DNA from 4 places in the Synechococcus sp. MIT S9220 genome. Region 2 is predicted to be linked to each of the others. Evidence: predicted binding sites of a transcription regulator. Region 2 holds the regulator's gene; each other region holds the start of a gene.
What was found. The regulator NtcA, encoded in region 2, controls nitrogen genes in cyanobacteria. The targets are predictions, from matches to a motif close to GTANCNNNNGNTAC.

Region 1 (4,759 bases), 1.0 Mb from region 2:
GGGTCCTTCACCTTCCATCCGGCAAGGACCCCGATGAATTTCTCAAGGAGCATGGCGCCGGTGACTATCGGGCTCTGCTGGATCAGGCGCCGCTCTGGCTCGACTGGCAGATCGAACAGGTCCTTGAGGGAAGGGATCTCAGTAAGGCAGATCAGTTTCAACGTTCGGTGGCTTCGCTGGTTGCGTTGCTGGGCAAGCTTCCCCAATCCGCCATCCGCACCCACTACATCCAGCAGGTGGCCGAGCGCCTCAGCGGTGGGCAGGGCCGTCTGGCTCTGCAGCTTGAAGACGATCTCCGCCAGCAGGTTCAAGGTCAGCGCTGGCACGGCCGCTCCAGCCGACATGAGAAGGCTGGCGAAGCTTCCCAGCGTGAACGTTCAGAAGCTGAGATCCTTCTGCTCTATTTGCATTGCCCGTCCCATCGGGCTGGCATCCGCCAGGAACTGAGGAGTCGGGAGCTCGAGGATTTCGCGCTGCAGCATCACCGTCTGCTGTGGTCTGGCATCACGGATCTGGAGGAAGGCAATCTCGGCAGTGTGCGGCTGGAAGCGATCTGTCGCGGTGAGGATCGCGGCGACGAATTGGCAGACCTCGATCTGCCCCGACTGCTCACAGATCAGCTCCTCCTGGACAACAGTGATCTGGTGACGCGTCTGACGCCACTGCTCGAACCGGATGAACTGCAGCGTGTTGCCTTGGCCCGGCCAATGGATCAGCTGCGTGGAACGGCAGCGATGCTTGAACGTCAGAAGAGCAATAAACGTTGCCGGCATTTGCTGGAAGCCTGGACTGGCCAGCGTCTGCAAACTCTGGAGCGTTGCATTGCCGTCTTAATCGAGCAGGAGAAAGAGGAGCAGTCAGCTCCTGCTGTTGAGTTGGAAGTCGATATGGAGCAGCGCATCCACACCATGTTCGACGACCTCAACGCTGAAGCCCTGCGTTTTCAGGAGCTGTATTACACCGAACGTCGACACATCCAACATCTCGATCAACAGCGCTGTGCCGGCTATACCTCGGACACCAGCTCCGAACCTGCAGCATCCGTCAACGGTTGAGTTAACGACCCATCCAACCGCCATCCACGACCAATGTCTCTCCATGCACGTAGCGCGAGGCATCACTGGCGAGAAACACCACCGGGCCGCGCAGGTCATCAGGTGATCCCAGGCGACCAGCGGGGATGCGTTCCAGAATCTGTCTGGATCTCAGTGGATCCGACTGCAGCGCTTCGGTCATCTCTGTTTTCACGTATCCGGGTGCAATGGCGTTCACCCTTACGCCGCGTCCTGCCCATTCATTGGCCAGTGAGCGCGTGAGGTTGGCCAGGCCCGCTTTGCTGGCGGCGTAGCTGGCCACATTCAATCCACCCTGATCACTAAGGATCGAGGCGGTGGAAATGATGCTGCCCTTGCCTCGCTCCAGCATCAGCGTCCCGATTCGGCGACTCACTCTGAACTGTGCACTGAGGTTGACCTCCAGCACCGTGTCCCAGAGCTCATCGCTGTGTTTCTCTGCCGGAGCCCGACGCACGATGCCGGCATTGTTCACCAGCACGTCGATGACTGGATGTTGGCTCAGAACCTGTTCAAGCACGTGGTCAACAGCATTGCGGTCGCTGAGGTCGCAGCGAAAACCAGAAAAGCGGCGGCCACGCCTGCGAATCACGTCTCCCACCTCACTGCTGTCAGGGTTGAGTGAGGCGCTGATTCCAACAATGTCGGCTCCTGCTTCAGCCAGTGCATCCGCCATGGCTTGGCCAATGCCTCTGCGGCATCCCGTGACCAGTGCCACCTGACCATCAAGCCTGAACAGCGAATCCTGCATCGTTCTGCGCGTCCCTTATCCCCATTCTTGAGCGTCTAGGCACTGGGCAGCGGCTCGGGTCGGAGTCATGATCAAAACGGTCGTTCCCCGTGTCCGATGTCTGAATTCTTCGAAGCGTTCTGGCATGGGGAGGGCATCGGTGATGGCGGTGACCTGGAGGAGGCTTTGCAGGCCTATGTGACCGTCAAGCCTGACGACAACGACTGGATTGCGGCCTGTGCCGTGAAGGAGGCGGCTCCCCGGATTGAACGTTTTTCGTCATTCGAGGCTTATCTCGATAACCAGGATCCTCTGGATGTGATTGAGGTCTCACCGCAGATGATTGTGGTGGCGATCGAACAGCTGCCTGTCTGATGTCTCATCCATCCGTTGATTTCGCGGCCAGCGCACCGGTGAACGATCTCTGGCCTGCTCTGGTGGAGCGACTCGGTCTTGAACGATCGCAGCGTGCAGTCCGGCAGGCTTTAGACCTTCAGGCCATGCAGGGCAGTGCTGCAACATTGCCGGTGTTGTTTTGCGAGACCTGTGGCCTGGCTCTGGCCAGTACTGATTTGCTGCGTGAGCAAACTGGATTAAATGGCCATGGCGACAATTTTGTGCTCTTGTTCTCCTCAAGATCCAATGCGGTGCAGTTGGTTTGCCCTGTCTGATCAAAGACCTGAAGCTTTCTAAAAACCAGCTGTTCTCTGGATTGAAAGCCTCAATGGTTAGGGCTCACTGATATCACTGGCGATCGGGGATGGAATGAGCCACTACGGAGATGATTGAACTGTGATTTGATGGCCCGCAAAATCCAACTGCCACTGTCGAAAAGCTCCAGCTCGAGTACAGCGGCCTGGGCGGCCATGACCTTTGCCTCGATTACAGCTTTGGCGGTTTGGGGTTTGGCGAATGCCTATCCCCATCTCTGAGCAGACCAGTGGAGCTGCCGGTGCAGGGGGAATTGGTCCGTTTTGTATCCACTCGAACGACCAACCCCTTGAGAGTTGTCTTATAAAACGTCTGTAGCAACAGCTACCAACACGTTCACCTCTTTTCGGAGAGGCGCAGTTCGATTCAGGCCAAGGAACGGGGACCTGAACTTGCTTCGAGGAACCATCCATGACAGCTCTTATTTACAGAGGTCAGACCTACACCCCTCATCACACTGCGGTGCAAAAGCAGAGTGTTGAACTCACCTACCGACGCGAGCACTACAACGCTCGTCGCCAGCAGGCAGCTCGTGAGCTTCACCCCCAGCTTGCTTATCGCGGTGTCTCCTACGCCAGATGATCGAGCGACGATTGATGAGATGCCTCGCTTTGGCGAGGCTTTTTTATTGACCAGCTCTGAATCTGATGCCTCACCTCGAGTGATGGGCGCAAAGAGGAAGGCCGCCCTTCCTGGTGGAAAGACGGCCTAAGTCGCTCGTTTGTGCATTGTTCAACCCATCGCTTGTCGAGAAAGGAAGGGGTCGAAGCTTCTGGCTAGAGGCGCCCTGGGGCCATGCGCTCTAGGTGTCGGGTCGTTGTCTCCGAGGGCACCTAGGGCGGTGCGAGTGGAGCGTCGATTGGCGTGGCGCACAAGGTCTGCCGACCAAAGGACCAACCCAGGTCATTGTTGAGACTGTTGGAGCAGGGGCCAGAAGTCAGTCTGCTTCTGCGATCTGCTCAGGTGGAGTGTCGACCAAGCTTGGTTCCTCCGATTGCGTGGCCTCACTCTCCACCCGCAGAGGCGTTTTTGGCATCGGTCGAATGGCGCATTGCCTTGGATGGCAAAACCTCCAATAGTGGAAATGGCTTGCCCAAGCTCAGATGCAGGCCAGATCTGATGCAGCTTCGATCGATGGCAATCCAGTTGCTGGCGACGGCGATGCTTGCAGCGCCGGCTCAAACGGCAGCTCCTGAGAGTGTGACCATCAGCGATTGCTACGACGGTGATACCTGCCGAACAACCGATGGCGAGAGGATTCGGCTGGCTTGCATCGATACCCCTGAACTGAGGGGAAAACGGGCTGCCCCTCTTCCCGCGAGGGCTGCCCGGGATCACCTTCGCGGGATGGTTGTGGGACGATCCGTCGGGCTTCGACGCATCTCGATCGACCGTTATGGCCGGACTGTCGCTGAGCTGTTTGTCGACGAGATGAATGTGCAGTTGGCCATGCTTGCCAGTGGATATGCCCGGATCGATTGGCGTTACGCAGACCAATGTTCTTGGGCCTCATGAACAACAAAACTGCGCCGATTCACTCGATCGCTGTTGCGCTGCTTGCCGTTGCTGTCATTTTTCTGGCAATCAAAGAACCACGCTGCGACTGCGACAACGACATGCCATCAGCACAAACGACAACTGGTCAGCAGGATTCAATGCAGCGCCCGTCGAGAACTGGACGGCAGCGTGAGCTCCGCAAGTTTTGACCTGCCGCAATTGCTCCAACCACTGACTCTGGTCAGGCAGATCCCCCCATGGAGTGATCACTGAAGCCTCAAGATGCACTCAGGCAGTGAAAGGGTGTTCTGATCAACCCTAAAGCCGTTTTGCCTCTCAATCAGTCAGTCAAAACAACAACAACTGGCAGTCTTGTTGTTGTTGTTTTATGAAGCAACTTACACAATCCAACGTTGATCGATCGCGAATGCTTCTTTTGGCTCGATCAATCTTAACGGCGGCCATGCCTTTTGGGTATCTTGATTGCCGCTTTAAAGATCCAACGGTTTTGTCTCATAAGCTGAGGAGAGTATGAACGATTTGTATGGAAGACAAGCTTGCTAATGGCAACACTCAGGCTCTGAGTGAAGAAGCGGTCAGCGATGTTAATCCCACAGTTCTCATTGGTGTTTTTATCGCTGTGAGCACATTTTTTATCCTTGCATCGACGATTGGCTCAGTTGTGGAGAGTTTTTCATGAGATAAGAGAACCTCAGTGAAAATCGTTCGGTGAGCCATGAAACGTCGA
Region 2 (4,759 bases):
GTTCAACCGGTCTGAGGAACCTCTGCTCCAAGACGTGCTGAGCGAAGTGTTGTCCGGCCTCAATCACATTCAGCGACAAGGCCTGGATCGGGCTGGGAATGCCATCAATGCTGTGAATCTGGTGCCTGATCTTGATGGCGATCCGGCCTGATGGCACGCCTGCCTGTCACGACGGCTCATCTTCGGGTGCACCAGCACAGCTTCCGAGACAAGTGTCTGCAAGGAGAGGTTCAGGCGGGTGGCTTCACCTGGACCTTTCACTGGTTGTTTGATCGGGGGGAGCTGAGTGTGGAGCCCTCCCTGGGCAGAGCCTTGATCCAGGACGCCTTGCTTCGCTTTCTTGTGAAATCCGACTACAGGTTGGAAGCCGGTGGTGACTACAGCTTCACTGTGCGGGCCCGTTTCTGAGTGGGGCGGGACCAGGCCAAAGGATCTTGCGGCCCAGCTCCGATTCAAGAATCACCAGGGCTGCAACGGCATCCAGTTCGCTGGGGGGTAGCAGCAGGCCTCGGGGCATCAATCGCCGCCATCCTGTTGGGGGCCATAGCTGCCAATAGCGCTTGCGTGCCTGAAGTGTGGTGCCGCGCTCATCCACCACTCTGACGGGAAGATCTTCAGGAAGCTGGTGTCTCAAACTGTTGCTGGCTGTGCCATTCCCCAGCACCAAGCATTCAATCGGTGCGTCTTGCCTCCAGCACTGCAGGGTGTCCAGCACCGATTCGGTTGCCACAACGTGCCCTTCGATGACGCAATCTCTAGTGCAATCGACAAGGACCAGGCCGCACTTGTTGCGCCCTGGGTCAACAGAGACGATCCGGTTCATGGACTGTCGTCCTGAAGCGTGGATGTTGGGCGCAAAGGGCGGCTTGGACGCAGCTCGATCGCAATGGGATCAGCGGTTTCACTACGCCGCACCGCAACTGCCTCGAGATCAACCCGTCCACCGCTGCGCTCGGTCAGTGCCCGAGCGAGTCTGTTGACGGCGTTGGCATCAAATTGAAGGCCTTGACTCAGGGACCCTCTTCGGCGCACCTCCGACAGAGTCGACGCCAGCAGAAGGTTGATGCGGTTTCGCACCGCTTCTGGATTCGTGTCCTGGCTGGCAAGAGTGGTTTTGGCCAGAACTTCTCCCTCAATGGTGATGGCCACATTGGGACGTACATCCGGGAAGGCGTACACCACGCTCTCACCGCGCAACACATTGGCCGCTGAGCGCAGTAGCACCACCCAGGTGCCCGGCTTTCGGATGGCTTGTTCCAGCCTTTCAATGTCCTGGCGGGGCACGAGGATGATCTGACGATCAGGAGCCTGTTCGGGCAGAACCTTCTGAAAAGCCTGCAGATTGGCTTCCCGCAGCACCTGGTCAATCACTTGCCGGGCTTGATCAGGACGATCCAGCTTGAGCGTGACAGTGGCCAGCGGCTGGCCACTGCTGATGGCCACATCTCCACGTCGCAGCGCTATCAGGTTCTTCTCCAATTGCTGGAGCTCCGCTTCGCCTGAGCTGATGCGTTGACGCACTGCTCGAAGTTCATCATCCGTGCGTTGGATTTCCGCATCGCGGTTGCGCACGTCCTGGCTGAGTCTCTGCCGTTCTGCCTCAAGTCGGCGTGTCTGCTCTTGAAGGGGTTGAAGTGTGCTGCGCAGTTCTCCTGCTCGTGCCTGCGCATCAGCCAGGATCTTTCTGGCTTTGATTTCATCGGCCCGAGCCTCTTCGAGTTGCTGCCGTGCCTTGCGCTGAGCCTTGCGGCTTCCCTTAAGGTCTAAGCGGCTGCTGCGCAGGCGGGCTTCGAGGTCATTGAGTTCAAACAGACCAACGCGCAGCTGGCGGCTCACCAGCAGCATCAGCCCAAGCGACAAGGCACTAATCAGGCTCCCCGTGAGCACAGTGATCACCACCGCGGTTTGACGTGGGCGAAGACCGAAAAGGCTCAGCCGGGCTTTGCCGACCCTCGAACCCAGTCGGTCACCGAGAGTGGAGAGCACGCCCCCGAGGATCAGCAGGGAAAGCAGCAGCAGCCAGCCGGTCACGGTGCGTCAAACATGCGGCAGGCCGCTGAGGTGCTGCCCATCTTCACCTGTCGCGGGGTTAACTGAAACGTTTGGCCAGTGCAATCGGATCCAGAACAGTGATCTTCTTGCGGTCAATTTCGACCAGGCCTGAATTGCGTAGATCGCCAAGCAGACGCGTGATCGTGACACGCGTGGATCCGATCGCTTCAGCGATGGCCTGATGAGACAAACGCAGGTCAATGGTGATGCCCTGGGGGCCAGGCATCCCGAAGTCTCTGCAGAGGACAAGCAGAAAACTCACCAGTCGGGAGGACATGTCCCGGTGCGTAAGGGTTTCAATCATCGTCTCGGTCTGCAGAATTCGGCTGGAGAGACCCTGAAGTAAAAGCAATCCCACGCTGGTGTTCGCTTCGATCGCCTGGCGTACAGAGCTCGCTGGGGCTGTCACCATTTCCACTCTGGTGAAGGCCACGGAGTGATAAAACCGATCGGAGCGATGTCCGGTGAGCAGTGAGAGAACGCCAAACAGGCTGTTTTCTCTCAGCAGGGCAACGGTGATCTCTTCACCGGACTCATAAACCCTCGATAAACGCACAGCTCCTCGTCGGATCAGATAGACGCGCTCGGCCGGGTCTCCTGGGAAAAAGATGGTCTTATTCCGTTCCACCATTTCGGTGCTGGCACCTTCCAGATCACGGATCACTTCCAGCAGGGTGCGGCTGGCGGGATTGGGCGCATTGGTCAGGCTTGTTTCTGCGGACCGCCCAGGCTGGGGAGCAGTCCGACTAAAGCCGCGCATCACTTCGGCCATGACCAACGCATCAATGCGGGGAAGTTAAGGAGCGATGCGCGGTCACCCTGTAGCAACGAACACGGTTCTCCTGGCTCAGTCTTCATGCAGTGCATCCAGCTGTGCAGCCATGAGCTGCTTCAACCCTGGTTCGGCAAGGTCCAGCAGGCTGTTGAGCTGCTGGCGACTGAATGGTGCACCTTCGGCCGTGCCCTGCAACTCCAATAGGTCGCCGGAGTTGTTCATCACCACATTGAGATCCACATCTGCCCGACTGTCTTCGCTGTAGTCCAAGTCCAGCAGAGCATGCCCATCGATCAGTCCCACAGAGACAGCCGCCACTTGGTTGATGACCGGATGAGTGCTGATGCGCCCTTGTGCAACCAGCCGCTCGCAGGCCTTTTGCAGGGCGAGCCATGCCCCCGTAATCGCTGCAGTCCGCGTTCCCGCATCCGCCTGAATCACATCGCAGTCGATCAGCAGGGTGTTCTCACCCAACGCCTTCATGTCGATTGCCGCGCGAAGGCTGCGGCCGATCAGGCGCTGGATCTCCTGGGTGCGTCCTGACAGTTTCATTAGTTCCCTTCGCTGGCGGTCAGGGGTGGATCCCGGCAGCAGTCGATATTCAGCGCTGAGCCACCCAAGGCCCTGATCCCGTCGCCAGCGCGGGACGCCTTCTTCATTGCAGACGCTGCAGAGCACGGTGGTGCGTCCGGTGCGCACGATCACAGAGCTCAGAGCGAAGCCCATGGGATCCCAGTCGATCGAGAAGGACCTGAGGTCGGAGGGTTGGCGGCCATCTGGGCGACCAACGTTGTGCTGGGTCTCGCTCATGGGGAACCGGATCGGGATCTTGAGCCTGCCAGTTGGCGTAGAGACACCAGGGATGGTGTCAAAGGGATTGTGATTTGCGCTTTCGCCGCTAGATTCAAATTCCGCTGGGTCGATTCGATTCCAGTCACATGGAAGCGACCGAGATGACTGCCAGCCTGAGCCCAAGCCATCGACCCCGCCAGCAGAGCGGTGCCGATCATCGGGTTCTGAACCGTGCGGGTTTGCATCCTCTGCCATCGCTCCAGCCACAGCAGCCCCTGCATCTGGTGGCTCCTGAAGGGCAGTTGCAGGTGCATACCGCCCCTTATCGAGGAAGTTTCGGGACAGTTTTGAGTCAAGCCTTGCGTTCTGCTGGGCTTGGCAGTCGTGTTGCAGTGATGCAGTTCCTTAAAGGTGGTGTGGCTCAGGGGCCTAATGCGGCGATCACTCTCTGCGATCGCATGGTCTGGATGAGACCTGCTGTGATGGGATGTCTTTCGGATCAGGCCAGCTCAGCTGACCCCACAACTGTGGATGCTGTCCAAGCGGTCTGGCAGATCTGTCGTCGCCACCTGGCTAGCGGCGATCTTGATCAGTTGGTTTTGGATGAACTTGGCTTGGCCATTGCTCTCGGCTACCTCAACGAATCTGAGGTGCGTGACAGCCTGGACGCACGTCCTGGTTCCATGGATGTGATCATCACAGGACCGTCGATTCCGGACTCTCTCATGGGATTAGCCGACCAAGTGACGGAACTGCGCAGGGGTTTCTGATGCTCAAAAATGACCGTTGGATCACTGAACAGGCTGCCGCTGGCATGCTCGAACCCTTCCAGAAAGGGTTGATTCGCCATCTCGACCCTGAGCAGAAGCTGGCACCTGTGCTCAGCTTCGGATGTTCCTCATATGGCTACGACCTGCGGTTGTCGCCTCAGGAATTTCTGATCTTCAAGCATGTTCCTGGAACTGTGATGAACCCCAAGCGGTTCAATCCTGGAAACCTTGAACCAACCGAGCTTCACCATGATGACGATGGTGACTATTTCATCCTTCCCGCTCATTCCTATGGCCTGGGAGTGGCTCTTGAAAAGATGAAGGTTCCGCCGAACATCACCGTGATCTGCCTTGGCAAGAGCACCTATGC
Region 3 (4,759 bases), 370 kb from region 2:
TCGCAGACTCGCGATCGAACGCGGAATGCAAATTCAAACGATCCGCCCGGATCAGGGAGAACAACTTCCAGACCCCCGCGAATGTGAGGACACCATTGCTCTCGTAATGGGAGGTCCTATGGGGGTGAACGAACGCCACTTGGAACAACTGGCATGGCTGAAGCAAGAACTGGTGTGGCTATCGACGTGGCACGAACTCCGCAAGCCGGTCCTGGGGATCTGCCTAGGTGCTCAGCTATTAGCTCAAGCAGCCGGTGGTTCAGTTACAACACTTCGAATGGGGGAACCACCTCAACCACTCAAGGAAGTAGGCATCGGTGCCATTCACTGGTTGATGAATTCCAGCGAAGAAACCCTGTTACAAGGCCTTGGTACCAGTGCACTGGTACTGCATTGGCATGGAGATCAAATACGACTACCGAAAGACGCCATTTTGCTTGGGTCCTCTCTGCACTGCCCCGAGCAAGTCTTCAGAATCGGTCGACATGCCATTGGCATTCAGTGTCACCTTGAGGTCTCTAGGCCAAACCTGGAGAACTGGATTCAAGCCGACCTCCCCTACATCGTGAATGCACTGGGCCCGACTGGCCCTGATCGACTTCGCACCGACTGGAAACGATTCGGCAAGCAAATACAGCGAAATGGAGAGCAATTATTCAACAATGTGCTGACACAATTGCAATACGAAAGCACGTAGAGAAAAAAATATTTTGAACTGGCGTCAACCTAAGCGCAATAATTTTAGCTGAAGGACTGCTACATAGTTCAGCCCATGAGTGTGCTCAATTTCGCGAAAAGACTTTTTCCCTCATACAGAAGTTGCCAAAGAGTCAACGATCCAACTCGCTTCAGCAAGAGACATTGATCAGGCATGTTTGAGAGAAGCAGATCACGTAGAGATCCGCGTGAACATCAAAACGGAATCGGCATGGTGACATCGGCCGGCCGTGGCGCACAGGATTCCACCTGCTCATTCACCACATCTCCAACCACAATCACGGAGGGCGAAGCAAAGCCTTCACTGCGGGTACGCGCTGCCACGTCTGAGAGAGTCGCCTTGAGACAACGCTGCCCAGCCACAGTCCCCTGCTGAATGACAGCCACTGGGGTCTCGGCGCTGAGACCGCCTGCCTCCAACTCCGCAGCGATCTTCGGCAGGTTGTGCAGACCCATGTAAATCACCAGACCATCACTGGCTGTGGCCAATGAGCGCCAATTCACACTGGGGCGGCGCTTGTCGATCTCCTCATGACCGGTCACAAAGGTGACGGAAGAACCGGCGCGACGATGGGTCACAGGAATACCGGCGTAGGCGGGTGCGGCAATACCAGCGGTCACCCCTGGCACCACCTGCACCGAAACGCCGTGTTTCACCAGATGCGCAGCTTCCTCACCGCCACGTCCAAACAGAAAAGGATCCCCGCCCTTGAGACGCACAATGCAGCGGTGGCGGGCTGCCAACGTCACCAGCACCGCATTCGTACTCGGCTGGGGAACGGAGTGATGCCCACGACGCTTGCCCACGAAATGGCGCTCACAGTGCTCGGGCACTAGGTCAAGAACCTCGCGAGGAACCAGGGAGTCGTAGACCAATGCATCACAGCGACCCAACAGGCGATGGGCCCTCACAGTGAGTAAATCGGGATCTCCAGGGCCTGCACCGACGAGATAAACGGTTCCGGTGAGTTCAGCAGTCGTCACGGCAGAGCGGCAAGCAAGTCGATCAGGCCCTGACGAATCAGAGCGAGGTCAAGAAGCGGTGGAAGACCTCCAGCCTCGCTCAGTGCCTCCGTCATGCGATTGGGGGCCAGCGCAAGCATCAGTGGGTGAGCCTCGGGGTGGATTTTCTGATAGTCAGACCAATCGTCGAAGGACAGCAGAGGCAGCCGCATGCGCTCGGACAACTCCAAGAGGAAACGATCGGCCTCTTCAGAACTCAATGGGTGATGAACCAGAACTGAGCCCTGAGCAGCAAAGGGCTGAAGTGCTTCAGCCACGAGAGCCCACCAGCTTTGCCAAGACCCAAGGAAAGGAAGCAACTCAACGTCCGCGCCTTCACGCTGCATGCGATGTCTGATCTCAGGCACATCCGCACGCGCATGCGATCCCGGCCACAACAACAAAGGCACCAACCAACTGGGCTGCTCTGAGCACGCCGGTGGTGTATCGGCAGTGAGCACTTCCAGCTGCACAGGAGCCTGACGACGTTGCTGGAGCGCCTGCTGCAGCTCAATCAATGATTCAGGAACGACGCCACCTGAGCGTCCATGCACAACCAACCTGATCGCTCGCTGACAACCATGATCGCTATTCCGTAGCAATGGCCACGGATCAAAGGTCGAACTGACTGCTGTCATCGATGAATTGTCATTCCTCCTGCTGCCATGCCACGCCGTCGATCCATAGATCGCACTGTCTCTGAAGGTCGGTTCCAGCGAGACTCCACCGTTCAAAGCTATCGCTCGGAAAGGGCCAACCGTCATTGGCATGCCGATAACAGACGCAGCAGTAACCACAGGGACTCCCGGTTCAAAAGTGAACTCGACCGGGATTTCGCCGCCATGAAACGCGTTTGGCAGATGCTTCGCTACGGAGCCATCCGAATGATTGGCGAAATAGGACGCCAATACTGATTCCGCGGAAGTCAGCCTTCTAGTGCCCAATCAGCAAAAATAAATGTAGCCATAGCCACCAATTCAGCAATCGAGATTCATTTCACGGCCAACCGCGAAAACTGTTTGAACCACTACAAACAAGAGGGTCACGAACTTGTTAACTGATGCCATGGCGCTTCACCCCATTGCGAAGCGTTCCTCTGAACAATTTGATTGATCAGCATTAATTGATGATCAATCAAGTCACTCTTTGCTTAACAAGATCATGACGACTAGCTCACCTTCCAGGCCTTATCTGGATGGCAAGAAGCTGAATAAGATCGAGCAGAACAAGTCGGCCAAAGATGGCCTACTAGTTGGAAGTGAGATTGAGAAATTTGCCGAAATGGGGTGGGAGCAGGTTGATGAAACCGACCTTCAATTGCGATTGAAATGGTATGGAATGTTTTGGCGGCCGAAAACACCCGGCAAATTTATGCTGCGCCTGCGGGTTCCGAACGGCGTGCTTTCGGCTCAACAGTTACGCGTTATCGGATCCATTGTTGAGCGCTACGGAGATAACGGCAACTGTGATATCACCACCAGGCAGAACTTGCAATTGAGAGGAGTGCTTCTTGGCGACCTGCCAGAAATCCTCAGGCGCCTGAAAGAGGCTGATCTGAGTACCATCCAGTCTGGCTTTGATAACCCCCGCAATGTCACCGGAAACCCAATTGCGGGAATTGATCCAAAGGAAATTCTCGATACCAGACCTTACACGGATGAACTTGAAAACTTTTTAACAAACAACCGAAAGGGCAATCCTGAGTACTCCAATCTTCCCAGAAAGTGGAATACGGCAGTAGCCGGTGCAAAAGACAATTTCCTTCTTCACAACGACATTGCATTCCATCCCGTTGAAAAAGATGGTGTGATGGGATTCGCTGTGTGGATTGGCGGCATTCTTTCATCACAGATGAATGCCTATGCCATTCCGCTGAATGCCTGGGTCAAGCCAAATGAAATTTGTCGGATGACCGATACGGTGATTCGTCTCTGGAGAGACAACGGAGAACGCAACAAACGCCCGAAAGGTCGATTCAGAATGTATCTCGATGAAGTTGGCCACGACAACTTCCGCAATCAGGTTGAAGAACAGTTCGGGCCATTAACACCCGACCCAGGGTCTGTGTTTGACACCACGCCCCGATCGCACTACGGCATTCACCCGCAAAAACAGGATGGGCTCGTCTTTGCGGGTCTCCACGTTCCGGTTGGTCGACTAACAGCACAGGATCTTCATGATCTGGCCACAGCGAGCATCACCTACGGAAGCGGAGAAGTGCGGCTCACTGAAGATCAGAACGTGATCATTGTTGGACTGCCGCAAGCACAGGTCGAAGCTTTTGAAAGCGATCCACTGCTCGCACGATTTCCGCTAAAACCTGGTGCGATTTCGGCTGGCACCGTGTCATGCACAGGAAGCACGTATTGCGGATTTGCACTCACCAACACCAAGGATCAAGCCTTGGCAGCTGCCAAAGAGCTCGATCAGGAGCTTGATCTGCCTGAAGAACTGAAAATTCACTGGACAGGTTGCCCCAACAGCTGCGGCCAGGCCTACATGGGCGCAATCGGCCTGACAGGCGCCAAAGCCAAAAACAGTGAGGGCAAAACAGATGATGGCTACACGATGACCCTTGGTGGATCACAAGGACCCAATCCGACGGTGGGTGAACTTCATCAGAAGGCCATTCCGGCTGAAAACATCAAAGAGGTTCTGCGCGAAGTGCTGATTGAACGATTCGGCGCAAAACCGCGAACTAAAAGCTGAAACAGCTGAACAGATCAATCGTTTTGCCGTGTTGGTGCTGACTTTTTGAGGCCATCACAGGCAAACCAAACACACGACAACTTGCATTATTAATTTATGTCTAGCAACAGCGATTTGTTCTCAAGACTGGTCAACTGGTTTACAAAAGCTGGCCAAGATAAACAACCGATTTCACGGGCTGCGCATCAGCAGGATGCGTTTTCCAGATTAATGAACAAGATCAGCGGCTAACTGTTGATCTCAGCACTTTATCAATCACTTCATTCCCTCTTAACCGCATTGAACTCATGAGTGTGACTGCTTCACAGATGGACTACGTCCTGCCCAATGA
Region 4 (4,759 bases), 840 kb from region 2:
AGTCGCATCGGCGCTTCGGCGCACTGTCCCTGCTCCTGCAAGAACCCATGGCAGCTGTTTCTCTCAGCGTCTCCACTGTTAAGCCCCTCGGCGATCGCGTTTTCGTCAAGGTTTCAGAATCCGAGGAGAAAACCTCCGGCGGCATCCTGCTCCCCGACACCGCGAAGGAAAAGCCTCAGGTGGGCGAAGTTGTTCAAGTTGGCCCTGGTAAGCGCAACGACGACGGTTCCCGCCAGTCTCCTGAAGTAGGTGTCGGCGACAAGGTCCTCTACAGCAAGTACGCAGGCACCGACATCAAGCTCGGAAGCGATGAGTTCGTGCTCCTGTCCGAGAAGGACATTCTCGCCATCGTCAACTGACCGGCTCCTGACTGCCACGCGCCTGAGACAGGTCGGTAGTCACCAACTATTCCTTTCCATCCATTTCCGCCCCCATGGCCAAGCGCATCATTTACAACGAGAACGCTCGCCGCGCTCTTGAAAAGGGCATTGACATCCTGGCCGAGTCCGTTGCTGTGACTCTCGGCCCTAAAGGTCGCAACGTTGTTCTTGAAAAGAAGTTCGGTGCTCCCCAGATCATCAATGACGGTGTCACCATCGCCAAAGAGATCGAACTCGAAGACCACATCGAGAACACTGGTGTTGCTCTGATTCGTCAGGCTGCATCCAAGACCAATGACGCAGCTGGTGACGGCACCACCACTGCGACCGTTCTTGCCCATGCCATGGTCAAGGCTGGCCTGCGCAACGTTGCTGCCGGTGCCAATGCCATCACCCTGAAAAAGGGCATCGACAAAGCGTCGGATTTTCTGGTCGACAAGATCAAAGAAAACGCCAAGCCGATTGCCGATAGCAATGCCATCGCCCAGGTGGGCACCATTTCCGCTGGTAACGACGAGGAAGTGGGTCGGATGATCGCCGACGCCATGGACAAAGTTGGCAAGGAAGGTGTGATTTCCCTGGAAGAGGGCAAGTCGATGACCACCGAGCTGGAGGTCACCGAGGGAATGCGCTTTGACAAGGGATACATCTCTCCCTATTTCGCCACCGACACTGAGCGAATGGAAGCCGTCCTGGACGAGCCCTATATCCTGCTCACCGACAAAAAGATCGGCCTCGTGCAGGATCTCGTACCCGTGCTCGAGCAGATTGCTCGCACTGGCAAGCCTCTGCTGATCATCGCTGAGGACATCGAGAAGGAAGCTCTTGCCACTTTGGTGGTGAACCGTCTGCGCGGTGTCTTGAATGTGGCTGCGGTGAAGGCCCCCGGTTTTGGTGACCGCCGCAAGGCCATGCTGGAAGACATGGCTGTGCTGACCAATGGTCAATTGATCACTGAAGACGCCGGTCTGAAGCTTGAGAACGCCAAGATCGAGATGCTTGGCACTGCCCGTCGCGTGACCATCAACAAGGACACCACAACGATCGTGGCCGAAGGCAATGACGTGGCAGTGAAAGCGCGTTGTGAGCAGATTCGTAAGCAGATGGACGAAACCGAGTCCACCTACGACAAGGAGAAGCTTCAGGAGCGACTGGCCAAGCTCGCCGGTGGTGTTGCTGTGGTGAAGGTGGGTGCTGCCACCGAAACCGAGATGAAGGACAAGAAGCTTCGGCTTGAGGATGCCATCAACGCAACCAAGGCTGCTGTTGAAGAAGGCATCGTTCCTGGAGGTGGCACCACCCTGGCTCACCTGGCTCCCACACTCGAGCAGTGGGCATCGTCCAGCCTGGAGGGAGAGGAGCTGATCGGAGCCAACATTGTGGCTGCCGCTCTGACTGCACCACTGATGCGCATCGCTGAGAACGCAGGTGTCAACGGTGCTGTTGTGGCTGAAAACGTGAAGGCCAAGAACTTCAATGATGGCTACAACGCGGCCAACGGTGACTATGTCGACATGCTGGCTGCCGGCATTGTCGATCCCGCCAAGGTGACGCGTTCCGGTCTGCAGAACGCTGCGTCAATCGCAGGCATGGTGCTGACCACCGAATGCATCGTTGCTGACATGCCCGAGAAAAAAGACGCCGCACCAGCCGGTGGCGGCATGGGCGGTGGCGATTTCGACTACTGAGTCGCAGCTTCTCGATCAAAGCCGCCTCGGCGGCTTGTTAAGCCCCGCTGTTGCGGGGCTTTTTTGTTGCCAGCTCGGGATTGAATTCAGGCGGCACGTGGCGCTTTTGTCGACGTCTCGGTTCTGGACGCCTCCAATCTCCACGCCTCTCAAAATGTTCGCAGTGAACAGTTTTTGGCGCAGATGGTCTGAAATGGTATCGAGGGTTACTGAAAATACGTGTTTCAGCCTCGTCTGAGGCGATTTTTGATCGCCCTTTTGGTGGTTCCAGCATTTCAGCTGCTGAGTTCTGCCCTGCTGCCTGCGTACGCAGGTGATGCCTCACTTTCGGCTGCCGACAACACTCTGATCCTCACCTCGGCGGCACTTGTGCTGCTGATGACTCCTGGATTGGCGTTTTTCTACGGAGGATTCGTTCAAGCTCGCAATGTGCTCAACACGATGGCGATGAGCTTCGTGATGATGGGCATCGCCACGCTGGTGTGGGTCAGCTTCGGATTCAGTCTTGCCTTCTCCGACGGCGGAGCTCTGAATGCCGTCATTGGCAATCCCTTCTCCTTCGCCATGTTGGAGAACGTCCCTGATATTTGGCCTGGCCTGGCGATACCTGGCCTCAGCTTCGCTCTCTTTCAGGGCATGTTCGCGATCATCACTCCGGCTCTGATTTCAGGGGCCTTGGTGGAGAGGATCAGTTTTCGCTTCTGGTGCGTCTTCACCCCCGTGTGGCTCCTGGTGGTGTATGCCCCTCTTGCTCATATGGTCTGGGGAGGTGGTTGCCTTGGGAAAGACCTTGATTTCGCTGGAGGCACGGTGGTGCATATCAGCTCTGGTGTTTCTGCTCTCTTGCTTGCTGGCCTTGTTGGCTGGCGCAAGCAGTGGCCCAATTCGGTGCGCCCACCTCACGATGTGACTCAGATCTTGCTCGGCACTGGTCTGCTCTGGTTTGGCTGGTTCGGTTTCAACGGCGGTAGTCAGCTGAGTGTCAGTGGTGCGGAACTCCCCTTCACTACGACGCATATCTCTGCAGCAACTGGCTTGGTTGCTTGGTCATTGATCGAAACATGGCGTGATGGCAAGCCCACTGCTGTCGGTATGGCGACCGGGGCTGTGGCCGGTCTGGTGGGCATCACCCCAGCAGCTGGGTTTGTCACGCCGGGGGCTGGGATGGCGATCGGTGCGATCACTGGTCTGCTTTGTTATTGCTCTGTGCAGCTCAAGGTTTCGCTGCGTTTTGATGATTCCCTCGACACCTTTGCCGTCCACGGTGTCGGTGGCACAGTCGGCGCGATTCTGACCGGTGTCTTCGCTAGCACTGAGCTGATCGCCACTCACCCCGCAGCCCAGGTTTTTGCTGAGAAGGGCAGAGTTGGCTTGATTGTTGATCAGTTTCAGGTTGTGCTTGTGGCCTATGGGTTGGCGGCCCTTGGGACACTGCTGATCGCAGGAGTCTTACGAGGTCTTGGCCTTCCGTTCCTAGTGACGGAAGAGGCTGAAAACCTTGGCGTTGATGTGCGTGAGCACGGTGAAGAGGCCTATCCGGAAAGGATTGGTTCTCCCCAGTTTCATTAAGTCGCGATCCGCTTGGACCTGTTGTTGTCGGCCCTGCTGATTTAGTTCAGCCAGCCGGCACTCAGGATCACAGCCAGCGTCAGAAAGATGGCCAGGGTGGTCCAGGTGATGCGGTTGAGAGTCGCTTCAGCGCTGCTGGCACTGGTAAACGACGTACTACCACTGGCGGCGAGCCCACCCATGCCATCACCCTTGGGGCTGTGCAGCAGCACAAACAGGATCAGCAAAAGGCCGCTGCCGATCCAGATCCAGGAAAGAACGGTGGTAATCATGGGCAGATCTTATGTCCGAGCCGATCAGACCGGTTGTGGCAGGAGAGCGGTGGAGGGCACAGGTGTCTCGATTGGTTCGATCAGGGTGCTGCCGGTCATGGCATCGGGTTTCTCGAGATCGAGCAGCTGCAGAAGAGTGGGTGCGATGTCAGCCAGCCCGCCGTTATCCCGCAGGCGGATTGCATTGCCCATGCCGCGCAGTTTTCTGCGTTCTCCCTCCACGAGGATTAACGGCACAGGATTGGTGGTGTGGGCCGTCCAGGCTTGACCGTCATCGCCTTGCATTCGCTCGGCGTTGCCATGGTCTGCAGTGATGATCATCGTTCCTCCCATGCGTCCCACGGCATCGAGCAACCGTCCGATGCAATGGTCAACCGTTTGAATCGCCTCAGTTGCGGCTTCCATCACGCCGGTGTGTCCAACCATGTCTGGATTGGCGTAATTGATCACCACCAGGGAATAAATCCCCTTCTCGATGGCTTCAATGCAGCTCACGGTGAGGGTTTCAGCGTTCATGGCAGGGGCCTGGTCATAGGTGGCCACCCGCGGAGAGGGCACCAGATGGCGGTCTTCCCCCTCGAGAGGCTGCTCAACACCACCATTCATGAAGTAGGTGACGTGGGGGTATTTTTCGGTCTCTGCTGTTCTGTATTGGCGCAGTCCTCGTGATGCCACCACCTGGCCCAGCAGGTCATCCAGGGACTCGGGTGGGAATGCAACCTCCACGGGGAGGCCAGCCTCGTACTGCGTGAACGTGACCACATCCAGCCGAGGCTGATGAGGGCGCTCAAAATCAGAGAAATCCGTTCTGGCCAGGCACTGAATGATCTGACGAGCTCTGTCAGGTCTG

Region 1: SynMITS9220_RS07130 (DUF4278 domain-containing protein) is a predicted target of NtcA. The motif match lies at 2,829-2,842, and genes of this name have one in related genera.
Region 3: SynMITS9220_RS13030 (ferredoxin--nitrite reductase) is a predicted target of NtcA. The motif match lies at 2,679-2,692, and genes of this name have one in related genera.
Region 4: SynMITS9220_RS10635 (ammonium transporter) is a predicted target of NtcA. The motif match lies at 2,265-2,278, and genes of this name have one in related genera.

Annotation. Positions count from the first base shown of each region.
Region 1 covers NZ_CP047958.1:1,334,427-1,339,185, reverse strand. The annotation lists gene dnaG (DNA primase) at 1-1,055, shown strand, start outside; gene SynMITS9220_RS07145 (SDR family oxidoreductase) at 1,057-1,824, opposite strand; gene SynMITS9220_RS07140 (hypothetical protein) at 1,921-2,178, shown strand; gene SynMITS9220_RS07135 (hypothetical protein) at 2,178-2,474, shown strand; gene SynMITS9220_RS13370 (hypothetical protein) at 2,604-2,735, shown strand; gene SynMITS9220_RS07130 (DUF4278 domain-containing protein) at 2,926-3,096, shown strand; gene SynMITS9220_RS07125 (thermonuclease family protein) at 3,649-4,029, shown strand; gene SynMITS9220_RS07120 (hypothetical protein) at 4,556-4,711, shown strand.
Region 2 covers NZ_CP047958.1:319,821-324,579, forward strand. The annotation lists gene pth (aminoacyl-tRNA hydrolase) at 1-151, shown strand, start outside; gene SynMITS9220_RS01505 (DUF3146 family protein) at 151-408, shown strand; gene SynMITS9220_RS01510 (resolvase) at 386-823, opposite strand; gene SynMITS9220_RS01515 (DUF3084 domain-containing protein) at 820-2,031, opposite strand; gene ntcA (global nitrogen regulator NtcA) at 2,090-2,824, opposite strand; gene rph (ribonuclease PH) at 2,900-3,637, opposite strand; gene SynMITS9220_RS01530 (cob(I)yrinic acid a,c-diamide adenosyltransferase) at 3,781-4,389, shown strand; gene dcd (dCTP deaminase) at 4,389-4,759, shown strand, end outside.
Region 3 covers NZ_CP047958.1:2,376,203-2,380,961, forward strand. The annotation lists gene SynMITS9220_RS13010 (type 1 glutamine amidotransferase) at 1-697, shown strand, start outside; gene cobA (uroporphyrinogen-III C-methyltransferase) at 913-1,701, opposite strand; gene SynMITS9220_RS13020 (DNA mismatch repair protein MutS) at 1,698-2,273, opposite strand; gene SynMITS9220_RS13025 (hypothetical protein) at 2,385-2,633, shown strand; gene SynMITS9220_RS13030 (ferredoxin--nitrite reductase) at 2,881-4,428, shown strand; gene SynMITS9220_RS13035 (formate/nitrite transporter family protein) at 4,737-4,759, shown strand, end outside.
Region 4 covers NZ_CP047958.1:1,903,422-1,908,180, reverse strand. The annotation lists gene groES (co-chaperone GroES) at 48-359, shown strand; gene groL (chaperonin GroEL) at 434-2,068, shown strand; gene SynMITS9220_RS10635 (ammonium transporter) at 2,315-3,637, shown strand; gene secG (preprotein translocase subunit SecG) at 3,679-3,909, opposite strand; gene gpmI (2,3-bisphosphoglycerate-independent phosphoglycerate mutase) at 3,934-4,759, opposite strand, start outside.